Regions from separate parts of the Actinoplanes sp. SE50/110 genome, predicted to be linked through region 2. Evidence: riboswitches for the same ligand, from Rfam matches in the RefSeq annotation. Region 2 holds a riboswitch; the other holds the start of a gene.

Region 1 (6,979 bases), 700 kb from region 2:
AGGCCACGAAGACGTCGAGGTCGATCTCATACTCGTCCGCGATCATCGGACCGATGCCGGTCGGCAGTTCCACCAGCGGTGCCACCGCCTCACCGGTGCGCGCGTAGAGCCTCGCCACCCCGTTCGACGGATTCCACAGGACCAGGTCGCCGACCTCGAAATACTGACTCACCCATCCATGATCATCGCGTCGTGGCGGGGCCGGCAAGTCAATTGCGGGAGTCGCTGTTCCGCGCGGGACGACCGCCCGGCGCATGCCGATGGGCCGGCGAATGGTTCATGTCAGGAACCTTCGCCAGGTGCGGACAACGTCCACCGGCGAGCCGGTGACCGGGTGACGAACGCGCGGTCAACCGATGATCGGCCGGAACACTCCGGAGACCACGCTCACTGCCAGGATCAGGGCGGACAGCACCACGGCCGTCACCAGCAGCACCGCGTCGGCCGCGGTGAAGCGCTGGGTCCGGGCGTACGTCCGCGGCACCCCGGAGTCGAATCCGCGCGCGTCCATCGCCACCGCCAGCCGCACGCCGCGTCGCAGCGCTCCCACCAGCAACGCGAACGCCGTCGACGCGAACGCCACCGGGTTCTTCCCGGTTTCCACTCCGCGCGCCCGTCGGGCCAGGGTCAGCATCCGCCACTCCTGCCCGAGCAGCGGCAGCAGCCGGAACGCGGCGAGCGCCCCGATCGCGAACCGGGCCGGCGCTTTCGCGTTCTGCACCAGCGCGTCGGCCAGGTCGGTCGGGTCGGTGGTGGTGAACACCGCGATCCCGGGCAGGGCCACCGCGAAGATCCGCAGGATCAGACCGGTCGCGCTCGCCAACACGCCGGTGGTCACGTCCACCCGCCCCACCGAGAACAGCAGCTCACCACCGCGGTCGGCGGCGAACAGCACCATCGCGACCAGGGTGCTGAACGCGGTCAGCAGCAGCGGCCAGATCCGCCGGGCGAGCACCCGCGCCCGCACCCCGAAGAACGGCAGTGCGATCAGTTCGACGCCGAGCGCGACGGCCGGGGTCACCGGGTCCAGCGTCGCGATCATCGGCAGGGCGAACAGCAGCGCGGCGCCGAGCTTGGCCACCGGGTTGCGGCGCGCCAGCGGCGCGCCCGGGTCGGCGATCGGCTCGAGGAGGAGGTTCACGGTCGCGGTCCGCCGATGGTGACGGTCCGATCGGCGATGGTACGGACGAATTCCTCGTCGTGCGTGACCGCCACCACGCCGTGCCCCTCGTCGCGCAGCTCGCCCAGCAACGTCACCAACTCGGTCCACGTCCGCCGGTCCTGCCCGAAGGTCGGCTCGTCGAGCACCAGCAGCCGGGGTGCGGTGGCCAGTGCGGTCGCCACGCTCAGCCGCCGAGCCTCCCCGCCGGAGAGGGTGTACGGGTTCGCCTCGGCCAGCCGCTCCAACCGCAGCCGGTGCAGCAACTCGTCGACGGTGGCCCGGATCTCGGCGGCGCCGCGGCCCAGCCGCCGGGGTCCGAGTGACAGTTCGTCGGCGACCCGGGTGGTGACGAACTGGTGCTCCGGGTTCTGGAAGACCGAGCCGATCCGCTGGGTGAGGGTTCTGGCCCGCCACCGGTGCGGCGGTTTCCGGTCACCGAACGCGCTGACCCGCCCGGTTCCCGGGGCGAGCAGCCCGCCGAGGAGCAGCGCGAGGGTGGATTTGCCGGCGCCGTTCGGCCCGGTCACCGCGAGCACTTCGCCGGCGCCCGCGGTCAGCCTCACGGCGGGCAGGCGTCCCGGCACGCCGGTCTGTTCCGCACGTACCAGATCGGAGGGAACGGTGACCGGGGCGATCCGCGACTCGACGGCGTGCCCCGGCACCCAGACGCCCTGCTCGGCCAGCTCGTCGCCGTAGGCGGCGAAGATCGCCTCAGGCGTGCCGTCGGCCCGCACCCCACCGCCCGCCTCGATCACCACGACCCGGTCCACCAGCGGCAACGCGTCGGCGACCCGGTGCTCGACGATGATCAGCGTGGTGTCCGGGCCGACCGCCTGGGCGATCGCGTCGCGGATCAGCGCGGCTCCGGCCGGGTCCAGGTTGGCGGTCGGTTCGTCGAGCAGCAGCAGGCCGGGGCGCAGCGCGAGGACCCCGGCGAGGGCCAGCCGTTGCGCCTCGCCGCCGGAGAGCGCGGCGGTGGAGCGGTCCAGCGGATACCGGAATCCGACCCGGTCCAGGGTTTCGGTGACCCGCGGCCAGATCTCGCCGGCCGGCACACCGCGGTTCTCCAGGCCGAACGCCACGTCGTCGCCGGAGCGGGCCATCACCAGCTGGGTCTGCGGGTCCTGGAAGAGGATGCCGACCCGGTCGCGGGCCTTGGGCGGTTCCAGCCCGTCGATCTCGATGCCGCCCGCGGCCTCCCCGGAATCCTCGGGCAGCAGGCCGGCCAGCGCGGCGAGCAGGGTGCTCTTGCCGGCCCCCGAAGGGCCCAGCAGCAGCACCCGCTCGCCGTGCCGGATGTGCAGGTCGAGGCCGCGCACCGCCCAGGCCCGGCGGCCCGCGTGCCGCCAGCCGAACCCGCGGAGCTGAACCTCGCTCACCGCGATTAGATCAATGCCCGCTGGCGGCCGGCCGCGAACCGGTCCAGGACGCCGGTCGGCGCGAGCGCGCGGACCAGCAGCCAGGCGCCGGCGCCGGCGATCACGGTGGCGCTGACGACGGTGATCAGCGCGTACGGGATCCGGTAGCTCCACAGGTCGTAGTCGTAGGTCCAGACGTACCAGTCGAAGACCGCGGCGACCAGGCCGGCCAGGGCGCCGGAGAGCAGCCCGGCGGGCAGGGTGAAGACCCGGTAGCGGAACAGGGCGAAGGCCAGCTCGGCGCCGAGGCCCTGGGCCGCACCCTGGATGATCACGGTGGCGCCCCACTTATTGCCGAGCAGCGCCGAGATGATCGAGGCGACCGTCTCGGTGAAGAACGCGGCGCCCGGCTTGCGGATGATCAGCGCGCTCAGCACGGCCGGCAGGAACCACATGCCGTAGAGGACGGCCTGGGCCGGCGGGAAGAACGTGAACGCGTTCTCGGTGGCGGCCCAGAGCGCGTCCCAGGCCCAGAAGATGACGCCGAACGCGACGGCGATCACCGAGGCGATCACGATGTCTATCGTGCGCCAGCGATGGGTGGATGTCATTGATACGCCTCCCAGCGGTTACCGGGAGGAGACGCACGCCGAGCCTGGCGGCCTGACGCGGCTGAAGAAAGACCGAACTTCCTGCGCTGGCATTACCCAGATCAGGTACGAGGGTCTGCGGATGATCCGCACTCTCAGCGCTGTGCGCTCCCCTGTCGGACGAAGCTCTTTCGCGGCTGCCTCGACCCGCGCGTCGCTGAAGTGGACGCACTGGTCTCCGCCGTCGCGGAAAAGCTTCGGTGCATGTGCTTCGATGACGCTAACACCAGGTCGGCGATGTAGCACAGCGAGGGAGTGATCACATGGAGGTCAAGGCCCGGGGGCTGACGTTCGAGGTGGCCGTGGGCGGTCCCGAGGACGGTCGGCCGGTTCTGCTGCTGCACGGCTTTCCGCAGGATCACCGGGAGTTCGACCCTCTGCTGCCCCGCCTGCACGAGGCCGGCCTGCGGACGTACGCGATGGACCAGCGCGGCTACTCGCCCGGCGCCCGCCCGTCCGGCGTCCCCGCCTACCGGATCGGCGAGCCGGTCGCCGACGTCCTCGGCGTCCTGGACGCGCTCGGCCTGGAGTCGGTGCACCTGGTCGGCCACGATTGGGGCGCCCAGGTCGGCTGGCTGGTCGCCGGCCGGCACCCGGACCGGGTGCGCACCCTGACCGCGATCTCCGTGCCGCACCCCCGGGCGCTGCTGCTGGCCCTGCGGGTCCGGCCGTCCCAGCAGGCCCGGCTCGCCTACTTCCAGGTCTTCCGCAGCGCCGTGGCGGAGAAGCTGCTGCTCGGCGGCGGCGCCCTGGTGATGCGCCGGATGCTGGGCGCGATCGGGCCGCGTGCCGACCTGTACGTCAAGGCGATGCGCGAGCCGGGCCGGCTGACCACCGCGCTCCACTGGTACCGCGCCTTCCGCTCCTCGGACGTCGCCGACCTCGGCGAGATCACCGTTCCGACCACGTACGTCTGGAGCGACCGGGACGGGGTGGTCGGCCTGACCGCCGCGCTGCGCACCGCCGACTGGGTGCCGGCCGACTACCAGTTGGTCGCGATGCGCGGGGTCAGCCACTGGGTGCCCGAACAGGCGCCCCGCGAACTCGGCGACGCGATCCTGGCACGCATCGGCGTTTGACCATGGGCGCGACCGGGAATCCTCGCTCACCATGGCCGCCACTCCGTCGAAGGAAACGCAGAAGCAGCGGTGGGACCGGAATTTCGCCGACCTGCTGCAGGAGCTGCGGGTGGCGCAGACCGGCGTGCAGATCCTGTTCGCGTTCCTGCTGACCCTGCCGTTCTCCAGCGGCTTCCCGAAGGCGACCGAGTTCCAGCGGGACACCTACGTGGTGGCGTTGATCAGTGCGGCGTTCGCCACCGCGCTGATCATCTCGCCGGTCGCGTTCCACCGGGCGCTGTTCCGCCAGGGCCGCAAACCGGAGCTGGTCCGGTATGCGCACCGGATGGCCAGCGCCGGCCTGGCCTGCATGCTGGTCTCGATGGTCAGCAGCGTGCTGCTGGTCACCGACTACGTGCTGCACGCCCGCTGGGCGGTGGTGCTGACGGTGCTCAGCGCCGGCTGGTTCCTCACCTTCTGGGCGATCCTGCCGGTCACCCACAAGCGCTGGGCCACCGACGACGACAAGGACGGCTTCGTCCTCGACGACGCCCCGGCCGACTCGGCTACGAGCGGCCTGCTCGACGCAGACCGAGGCGCCTGAGTTCCAGGTCGGCGAGCGCGTCGACGGCCGCCGCGTCCCCGGCCCGCCAGCTCTGCGCGATGTCCGGGCCGAGCCGGGCCAGCTCGCTCAGCGGCCGGGAGGCGAGCGCTCGCAGCGCCAGCAGGTCCCGCCCGGCCGGCAGGTCGCGGACCGCGCTCGCCGTGGTGGCCCGCCGGACCCAGCGCAGCCGCCTCGGCAGCCAGAGGAACAGGATCACGGCCAGCGGCACCGCGACCGCCATCAGCGGCAGGATCAGCGCCAGCTTGCCGACCAGGTCCTGCTGCTGCTGGCCGGCCTCGGCGATCGACCGGGCGGCGTTCGCGGCCCCGGCGAACGGTTTGGTCAGCTGATCGCCGACGATCGGCACCCGGCCCACCTTGCCGCCCGCGTCGGCCAGGTTGTCGGCGATGCCGCCGCCGGCGCTCTCCAGCTTCTGGCCGGGGACGGCCAGTTGCTGCACCAGGTCGTGAACCCAGAGAGCGGCCCGGATCCAGAGGTAGACCCAGATCACCACGAGGATGTCGGTGACGAGCTGGCGGACGGCGATGGGCATGCGGTCGGCGTAGAGCTTCACCTGTGGAGGGTCGCACTCAGCCCCGGTGCGCGCACTCCGGGCAGGTCCCGAAGATCTCCATGGTGTGTGACACGTCGACGAACCCGTGCTCGCCGGCCATCTTCTCGGCCCACGACTCGACCGCCGGGCCGAGCACCTCGACGGTCCGCCCGCAGGATCGGCACACCAGGTGGTGGTGATGCCCCTGGCTGCAGCGGCGGTACAGGTGCTCGCCGCCGGGCGGGCGCATCACGTCCACCTCGCCGGCGTCGGCCAGGCCCTGCAGCGTCCGGTACACCGTGGTCAGCCCGACCCGTTCACCCCGGTCGCGCAGCATCGCGTGCAGGTCCTGCGCACTGTGGAATCCCTCGGTCTCGGCGAGCACGGCGCTCACCGCGCTGCGCTGCTTGGTGTTGCGCTGAGCACTGTCCGGGCTCACCATCGATTCTCCCTTGCGTGGCTCACGGCGTCGGCGACGATGTGCGCGACGTGGTCGTCCACCAGGGAGTATGCGATCTCCCGGCCGCGCCGGACACCCCGCACCACGCCGGCGCCGCGCAACACCCGCAAGTGTTGCGAGATCAGCGGCTGTGCGGCGCCGAGCTCGGCGACCAGATCGTGCACGCAGCATGCGCCACCGCCCAGGCGCACCACGATGGCGATCCGGATCGGGGCGGACAGCGCCCGCAGCAGCGCGCCGGCCGCCTCGTACGACCCGTGGCCGGCGCCCTGCTCAGCCATGCAGCACCACGTCCGGCGGTTCGGCGTGGGCAGGCGCCGGGCGTCGCCGGCGGTGCCACAGCGCGCCGGCCGCGGCGGTCACCAGGAACGCGGCCAGGGCCAGCAGCACCGTGGTGGCGCCCGGCGCGGTGTCGATCTGGCCGGACAGCACCACCCCGGCGCCGGCCGCGCCGACCCCGATCAGCATGGCCACCGCCATCGTGGACCGGAACCCGCGGGTCAGCTGCTGCGCGGCCGCCACCGGCACCACCATCAGGGCGGAGACCAGGAGCAGACCGACGGTGCGCATGGCGATCGTGACGGTCACCGCGGTCGTCACCGCGAGGAGCAGGTTGAGCGTACGCACCGGCAGTCCACTGACCCGGGCATACTCCTCGTCGTTGCAGAGCGCGAACAGCGCCGGCCGGAACACCAGCATGGCGATCAGCACCGCCGCACCCAGGCCGGCGATCACCACGATGTCCTGCGGCGAGGTGGTGATCAGCGACCCGAACAGGTACTGCATCAGGCTGGCGTTGCTGGCGTCGTCGGAGAGCCCGACCAGCACCACGCCGCCCGCGATCCCGCCGTAGAACAGCAGGGCCAGCGCCAGGTCACCGGAGGTGCGGCCGCGTTCGCGGACCAGCTCCACGGCGACCGCGCCGATCACCGAGACCAGCACCGCGGTCAGCACCGGCGACCGGTGGGTGAGCAGGCCGACGCCGACCCCGGTCAGCGCCACGTGCCCGATCCCGTCACCGATCAGTGACAGCCGTCGCTGCACCAGGTAGACGCCGAGCGCCGGCGCGGCCAGACCGATGATCAGCGCACCGGCCAGCGCGCGCAGCATGAAGGGATAGGTCAAGAGGTCCAT
Region 2 (6,979 bases):
CATCCGGCTACGACTCGACGTCACGTACGACGGCGCCGGCTTCTCGGGCTGGGCGGCCCAACCGGAACGACGTACCGTCGCCGGGGTCTTGACCGAAGCTCTGCACCGCATCCTCGGAGCCGCCGGCGCCGACCTGCCGCTCGGCCTCACCGTGGCCGGCCGCACCGACGCCGGGGTCCACGCCACCGGTCAGGTGTGCCACATCGACCTGCCCGCCGAGCGGTACGCGGACCTGGCCGGCACGCTGCTGCGCCGGCTGAACGGGCTACTGCCGCCGGACGCCCGGGTCAAGGGGGTGCTGCCGGTCCCGGCCACCTTCGACGCCCGCTTCTCGGCCACCTTCCGCCGCTACGAGTACCGGGTCTGCGACGACGGCTGGGGCCCCGAACCGCTGCGCCGGCACGACACCCTGGGCTGGGTCCGTCCGCTCGACCTGGACCTGCTCAACGCGGCCGCGGCCGGCCTGCTCGGCGAGCACGACTTCGCCGCCTTCTGTAAACGCAAGGAGCACGCCACCACGATCCGCGCCATCGCCCGCCTCGACTGGCGGCGCGAGCCGGACCGGACGCTGGTCGCCACCGTGCAGGCGGACGCGTTCTGCCAGGCGATGGTCCGCAGCCTGGTCGGCGCGATGCTCGCGGTCGGTGAGGGACGTCGTCCGCCGGACTGGCCGGCGAAGCTGCTCACCCTGCGGGAACGCTCCAGCGAGGTGACGGTCGCGCCGGCGCACGGGCTGACCCTGGTCGCGGTGGGTTATCCCACCGAGGCCGACTACGCGGTCCGCGCCGACGCCACCCGCCGGCTGCGCACCCTGCCCTGAGCCGGCCGCGCCGCGGTCGCCCACCGGTCAAGCGCGGCGGGCCAGGACCTGGTTGCTGAGGTACGTGTCGAGCAGTTGGGCGGTTATCTCGGACAGCCGCCGGTCCTGGCCGGTCGCCGCGACCCCGCCCGGGCCGGTGATGGCGCAGTACACCAGGTAGTGGCCGCGGGCCCGCCAGCCGACCGGGGTGCCGGGTTCGACCGGGGTGCCGGTCAGCGCGGTGAAGCTGCCGTCGCCGGTCTCCACCAGGTGCCGGACCTGGTCGGCGACCGCGGCCGCGCCCGGGGCGTCGACCAGGTTCAGGATGCCGGTGGTCACCCGGTAGTCGCCGTCGGGGACGGTGAGGGTGGCGCGGACGGCCTGGGAGCAGCCGTACGCGGTCAGCGCGGACCGCAGGGCGCCGGTGACCGCGAGAGTGCAGTCGGACTGGGCCCGGGTGTTCTCCACCCGGTAACCGGCGGCGCCGGGCGGGAAGGCCTCGGCGACGGTCAGCGGTTCCGGGTCGGCGGCGCGCGAGGTGAGCGCCTGGTCGGGGTCGGTGCCCGGCTGCTGATCGTCGCTGACGATCAGGAAGCTGAGGGTGGCGATGATGCCGAGCACGATGAGGGCGGCCAAGCCGCGGGCGAGCATCAGGTGGGCGGGGTGCGGCTCACGCCAGGCGTGCCGCCGGGTCCGGGCTGGTGTCCGGTGCTGGCCGGCGGCGGGCCTGCCGGACCCGGCGGCCCGGAAGGGTCCGGCTGCCCGCGGAGGGGGCCAGGCGAAGCTGCGGAGCAGGAGCATCAGATCGGGTGCCGGGGCGGCGCGGTGGGCGGAGCGGCTCGGGGTGGCGTACCGCATGGGTGACAACCTAGGAGCGTACGTCGGTCGATGAACGCACACGGTGTCCGACACCCGGTCGCCGCCGGGGCGTTGTGACACGGGAGACTGACCGGGTGAGCGCCGAGCATTACTTCAGCACCGACCCGGACGCGCCACTGCGCCGGAGTGCGATCGAGTTCAGTGTGGCCGGGCGCGACTACCGGCTGGCCGTGGCGAACGGGGTGTTCTCGGCGGGGCGGCTGGATCCGGGGACGGCGGTCCTGCTGCGCAAGGCGGAGCTGCCCGGGCCGGCGACCGAGGGTGCGCTGCTCGACATCGGGTGCGGCTACGGGCCGATCACCTGTGTGCTGGCCAGCGAGGCGCCGCGGGTGACGGTGCACGCGATCGACGTGAACTCCCGGGCGCGGGAGCTGACCGTGGAGAACGCGGCGGCCCTCGGACTGGCCGGCCGGGTGCGGGTGTCGGCGCCCGACGACGTGCCGGCCGGGGTGTCGTTCACGCAGATCTGGAGCAACCCGCCGACCCACGTGGGCAAGGCGGAGCTGCACGCGCTGATGGACCGCTGGCTGCCCCGGCTCGCGCCGGGCGGGGTGGGCTGGCTGGTGATCAACCGGAACCTCGGGGGTGACTCGCTGCACACCTGGCTGACCGACCGGGGCTGGGTGGTCGAGCGGATCGCCAGCCAGAAGGGGTTCCGGGTGCTGCGGGTGACCGGAAAACCGGCTGCCATCTGAGACCTGGACCGGGCAGGATGCCGGGCATGGGGTACGTGGATGTGGCCGGCGCCGGGTTCGTCCTGCCGGACGGGCGCGAGCTGTTCGCCGACGTGTCGTTCCGGGTCGGCGAGGGTGCCAAGGTGGCGCTGGTGGGTCCGAACGGGGCCGGCAAGACCACCCTGATGCGGATGGTGGCCGGCGACATCCCGGCGCAGACCGGCACCGTGGCGCGGGTCGGTGGGCTGGGCGTGATGCGCCAGTTCATCGGCATGATCGGCGACGACCGGACGTTGGAGGATCTGGCGCTGTCGCTGGTCGCGCCGCCGCTGCGGGCGGCCGGTGAGCGGCTTGCGACGGCGACCGCGGCGCTCGACGAGACCGAGCGCACCCAGCTGGCCTATGCGAACGCGCTGGCCCACTGGGGTGAGGTGGGCGGCTATGACGCCGAGGTGCTGTTCGACACGGTGACCGTCGCGATCCTCGGCAGGTCGTGGGACGAGGCCCGGTCCCGGATCGTGCGCACCCTGTCCGGCGGCGAGCAGAAGCGGTTCGCCCTCGACCTGCTGCTGCGCGGCCCTGACGAGGTGCTGCTGCTCGACGAGCCGGACAACTTCCTCGACGTGCCCGCGAAACGCTGGCTGGAGCAGCGGATCCGCGAGTCGGCCAAGTCGATCCTCTACGTCTCGCACGACCGGGAGCTGCTGGCCCAGACCGCCGACCGGGTGGTCGCGGTCGAGGGTGGCGGCGCCTGGACCCATCCGGGCGGCTTCGCCTCCTGGCACGAGGCCCGGTCGAACCGGCACGAGCGGATGGAGGAGCTGCGCCGCCGCTGGGAGGAGGAGCACGAGAAACTTCGCGAGCTGGTCTTCACGCTCAAGAACAAGGCGGCCTTCAACGACGGCCTGGCCTCGCGCTACCAGGCCGCGCAGACCCGGCTGCGCAAGTTCGAGGAGGCCGGGCCGCCCCCGCTGCCGCCCAAGGAGCAGTCGGTCCGGATGAACCTGCGCGGCGGCCGTACCGGCAAACGCTCGGTCATCTGCGAGAGCCTGGAACTGGAGGATCTGACCTTCCCGTTCGACCTGGAGATCTGGTACGGCGACCGGGTCGCGGTGCTGGGTGCCAACGGCACCGGCAAGTCGCACTTCCTGCGCCTGCTCGCGGCCGGCGGCAGCGAACCCGACCTGGAGCACAAGCCGGTCGACGGCGCACCGCTCGCGCACGTCGCGCACTCCGGGGTGGCGCGGCTCGGTGCCCGGGTCCGGCCCGGCCACTTCTCGCAGACCCATGACCGGCCCGAGCTGACCGAGCGCACCCTGGTCGAGATCCTCTGGCGCGGCGACGAGCACCGGTCGGGAGTAGACCGCGCCGGCGCGATGAAGGCGCTGAGCCGCTATGAGCTCGGCGCTCAGGGCGACCAGCGGTTCGGCACCCTGTCCGGCGGCCAGCAGGCGCGGTTCCTGGTGCTGCTGCTGGAGCTGTCCGGGGCCACCCTGCTGCTGCTCGACGAGCCCACCGACAACCTGGACCTGGCCTCCGCGGAGGCGCTGGAGGAGGGCCTCAAGGCCTTCGACGGCACCGTGATAGCCGTCACCCACGACCGCTGGTTCACCCGGTCCTTCGATCGCTTCGTGCTGTTCAGGAGCGATAACGAAGTTGTCGAGGTCCCTGAACCGGTCTGGGACGTCCGCTAGTTTTCTCGTCACGGACCGGTTATGGTCCGGTTACAAGAACCCACGGGAGTCCGGGCACCGGGCTGAGAGGGGGGCTGATGCGGCCCCCGACCGTCGAACCTGATCCGGGTCATGCCGGCGCAGGGAGGAGTGCGTCATGGGCGCTGTTTCGTTCCCCCGTCTCCACGTCATCACCGACGATCTCGATGTCGTCCGGGCGGTGGCGCAGCCCGGCGTCGCGGTGCAGATCAGGGTCAAGACCAACGACTTCGCGGCGTACGCCGTAGCCCGCGAAGCCGTGCCCCGGTGCCGCACCGCGGGGGCGTTGTGCCTGGTCAACGATCGCATCGGGGTGGCTCTCGCGACCGGCGCGGACGGCGTGCACCTGGGCGCCGACGACCTGCCGGTGGCCGCCGCGCGCCGGGTGCTCGGTCCGGAGGCGGTGATCGGGGCCACCTGCCGGACACCGGAGGCGGCGCGCGCCGCGGTGGCCGACGGGGCGACCTATCTCGGGGTGGGCCCGGCCTTTCCCACCTCCACGAAGGACGGTCTGCCGCCGCCGCTCGGACCGGACGGGGTGAACGCGGTCGCCGCGGCCGTGCCGGGCATCCCGGTGGTGGCGATCGGCGGGATCACTCTGGAGCGGGTGGGGCTGCTCACGACGTACGGCGTAGCCGCGGTGAAGGCTTTCGACGGTGACCCCGCGGGCGCTGCCGCGGCCTTTCTGGCGGCCCTGCAATGAGGGTGGGAATCGTCGGCGGCGGGATGATCGGGCTCGCCACCGCGGTCGAACTGCTGCGTCGTGGCGCCGATGTCACGGTCTACGACCCGGAGCCGGACGGCTCCGCGGGGGCCTGGCACGTGGCTGCCGGAATGCTCGCGCCGGGCGGCGAATCGGTGTTCGAGTTTCCCGGACTGGAGCGGCTGCTCGCAGCGTCGAACGCATTGTGGCCGGCATTCGCGGCGTCGCTCGGTGACGTCGGCTATGACACCGCGGGAACGATCGGCGTCGCCATGACGGCCGACGATGTCGCCGAAATGGCACGCGAGTGGAAGCACCAGAAACTGACCCCGCTCACCGGATCGCGGGTGCGGGAACTGGCGCCGGCGCTGTCCCCGCGGGTGCGTGCCGGGGTCTTCGCGCCGACCGAGAAACAGGTGGATCCACGCCGGGTGGTCGCCGCGCTGCGCGGCATCCTCGGCGGGCGGATCGTCCGGGCCGACGTGCGCGATCTCTGCGAAGTGGACGCCGACGTCACGGTCGTCGCGGCCGGCTGCGGCACCGCACCGCTCACCGGGCTGCCGATCCGGCCGGTCAAAGGCCAGATGCTGCGGCTGCGCGGCGAGCCGGGGCTGCTGCGGCACGTGATCGACGGTGCGGCCGACGGCCGGCACGTCTACCTGGTGCCGCGCGCCGACGGCGAAGTCGTGGTCGGGGCGACCCAGGAGGAGCGGACCGACCGGCAGGCGACCGCCGGCGGCGTCCACGACCTGCTGCGCGCCGCCCTCGACCTGGTGCCCGGGCTGGCCGAGCACGCACTCGCCGAGGTCACCGTCGGGCACCGGCCGGGCACCCCGGACAACGCCCCGATCCTCGGCGTGCTGCGACCCGGCGTGCTGGTCGCGGCCGGGCACCACCGCAACGGCGTGCTGCTCGCCCCGATCACCGCGCGGCTGATCGCCGACCTGGTCCTCACCGGCACCACCGACCCGATCATCGACGATTTCACCCCCGGGAGGTTCGGATGCGCCTGACCGTCAACGGCCGGCACCAGACGAGAGTGGCCGGCTGCTCGGTGGCCGCGCTGGTCGCCGAGATCACCGACGCGCACCGCGGAGTCGCGGTCGCGGTGAACGGGACCGTCGTCCCCCGGTCCACGTGGGACCGGGTGGACCTGGCCGACGGGGATGCGGTCGAGGTGCTCACCGCGGCGCAGGGCGGCTGACATGGGCGATCTCCTGCCGGAGAACGGGCTGATCGTCGGCACCGGCGGCGCGAACAGCCTGGCCGCGCTCGAAGAGGCGATCGTCGCCTCGCAGACCGACCTGGTCACCGTGGCGCTGCGCCGGATCGAGGCGGCCGGTCCGGGACTGCTGCCGATGCTCGACCGGCTCCGGGTGCGGATCCTGCCCAACACGGCCGGCTGCTACACCGCCGGGGACGCGGTCAAGACCGCCCGGATGGCCCGGGAGGCGTTCGAGACCGACCTGATCAAACTGGAGGTGATCGGCGACGAGCGGACCCTGCTGCCGGACGGCGTCGAGCTGCTCCGGGCGGCCGAGACGCTGGTCGCGGACGGATTCACGGTGCTGCCCTACACCACCGACGACCCGGTCCTGGCCCGCCGGCTCGCCGACGCCGGCTGCGCCGCGGTGATGCCGGCCGGCTCGCCGATCGGCTCCGGACTGGGCATCGCCAACCCGCACCACATCGAGCTGATCCGGCAGAGCGTGGACGTGCCGGTGGTCCTCGACGCCGGCATCGGCACCGCCTCGGACGCGGTGCTGGCGATGGAGCTGGGCTGCGACGCGGTACTGATCGCCAGCGCGATCACCCGGGCCGACGAGCCGGCCGTGATGGCCACCGCGATGCGGCACGCGGTCGCCGCCGGACGACTGGCCCGGCAGGCCGGTCGCATCCCCCGTCGCTTCCACGCCGTGGCGTCCACACCGGACGAGGGGATCCCGGTGTGGTGACGCCGACCGGGCTCGTCGTGCTCACCGACCGGCGGTCCGCCGCCGGGCCGCTGGTGGAGACGGTGGCCGCGGCGGTACGCGGCGGCGCGGGCTGGGTGATCCTCCGGGAACGCGATCTGCCGTACGGCGACCGTGCCGCCCTGGCCGCGCAACTGCGCGCCGTGGTCCCGCCCGGGCGGCTGATCGTGGCCGGGCCCGATCCGCTCGGCGGTGCCGCCGTGCACCTGGCCGCCGCCGACCCACGGCCGGGCGGCGTG

The links. Region 2 has a riboswitch for thiamine pyrophosphate ahead of ACSP50_RS03590 (thiamine phosphate synthase). Riboswitches for the same ligand answer to the same signal wherever they lie in the genome.
Region 1: another riboswitch for thiamine pyrophosphate. It lies ahead of ACSP50_RS06710 (ECF transporter S component); the one in region 2 lies ahead of ACSP50_RS03590 (thiamine phosphate synthase).

What each region holds. Positions count from the first base shown of each region.
Region 1 is NZ_LT827010.1:1,489,570-1,496,548, forward strand. Features, by position in the region: gene ACSP50_RS06695 (DUF6086 family protein) at 1-172, opposite strand, end outside; gene ACSP50_RS06700 (energy-coupling factor transporter transmembrane protein EcfT) at 350-1,141, opposite strand; gene ACSP50_RS06705 (ABC transporter ATP-binding protein) at 1,138-2,541, opposite strand; gene ACSP50_RS06710 (ECF transporter S component) at 2,547-3,131, opposite strand; TPP riboswitch at 3,192-3,295, opposite strand; gene ACSP50_RS06715 (alpha/beta hydrolase) at 3,434-4,249, shown strand; gene ACSP50_RS06720 (DUF6328 family protein) at 4,281-4,832, shown strand; gene ACSP50_RS06725 (hypothetical protein) at 4,795-5,406, opposite strand; gene ACSP50_RS06730 (Fur family transcriptional regulator) at 5,423-5,827, opposite strand; gene ACSP50_RS06735 (helix-turn-helix transcriptional regulator) at 5,821-6,126, opposite strand; gene ACSP50_RS06740 (metal ABC transporter permease) at 6,119-6,979, opposite strand.
Region 2 is NZ_LT827010.1:792,678-799,656, forward strand. Features, by position in the region: gene truA (tRNA pseudouridine(38-40) synthase TruA) at 1-820, shown strand, start outside; gene ACSP50_RS03575 (hypothetical protein) at 848-1,657, opposite strand; gene ACSP50_RS03580 (class I SAM-dependent methyltransferase) at 1,753-2,373, shown strand; gene ACSP50_RS03585 (ABC-F family ATP-binding cassette domain-containing protein) at 2,400-4,046, shown strand; TPP riboswitch at 4,079-4,189, shown strand; gene ACSP50_RS03590 (thiamine phosphate synthase) at 4,183-4,767, shown strand; gene thiO (glycine oxidase ThiO) at 4,764-5,780, shown strand; gene thiS (sulfur carrier protein ThiS) at 5,771-5,971, shown strand; gene ACSP50_RS03605 (thiazole synthase) at 5,973-6,722, shown strand; gene ACSP50_RS03610 (thiamine phosphate synthase) at 6,716-6,979, shown strand, end outside.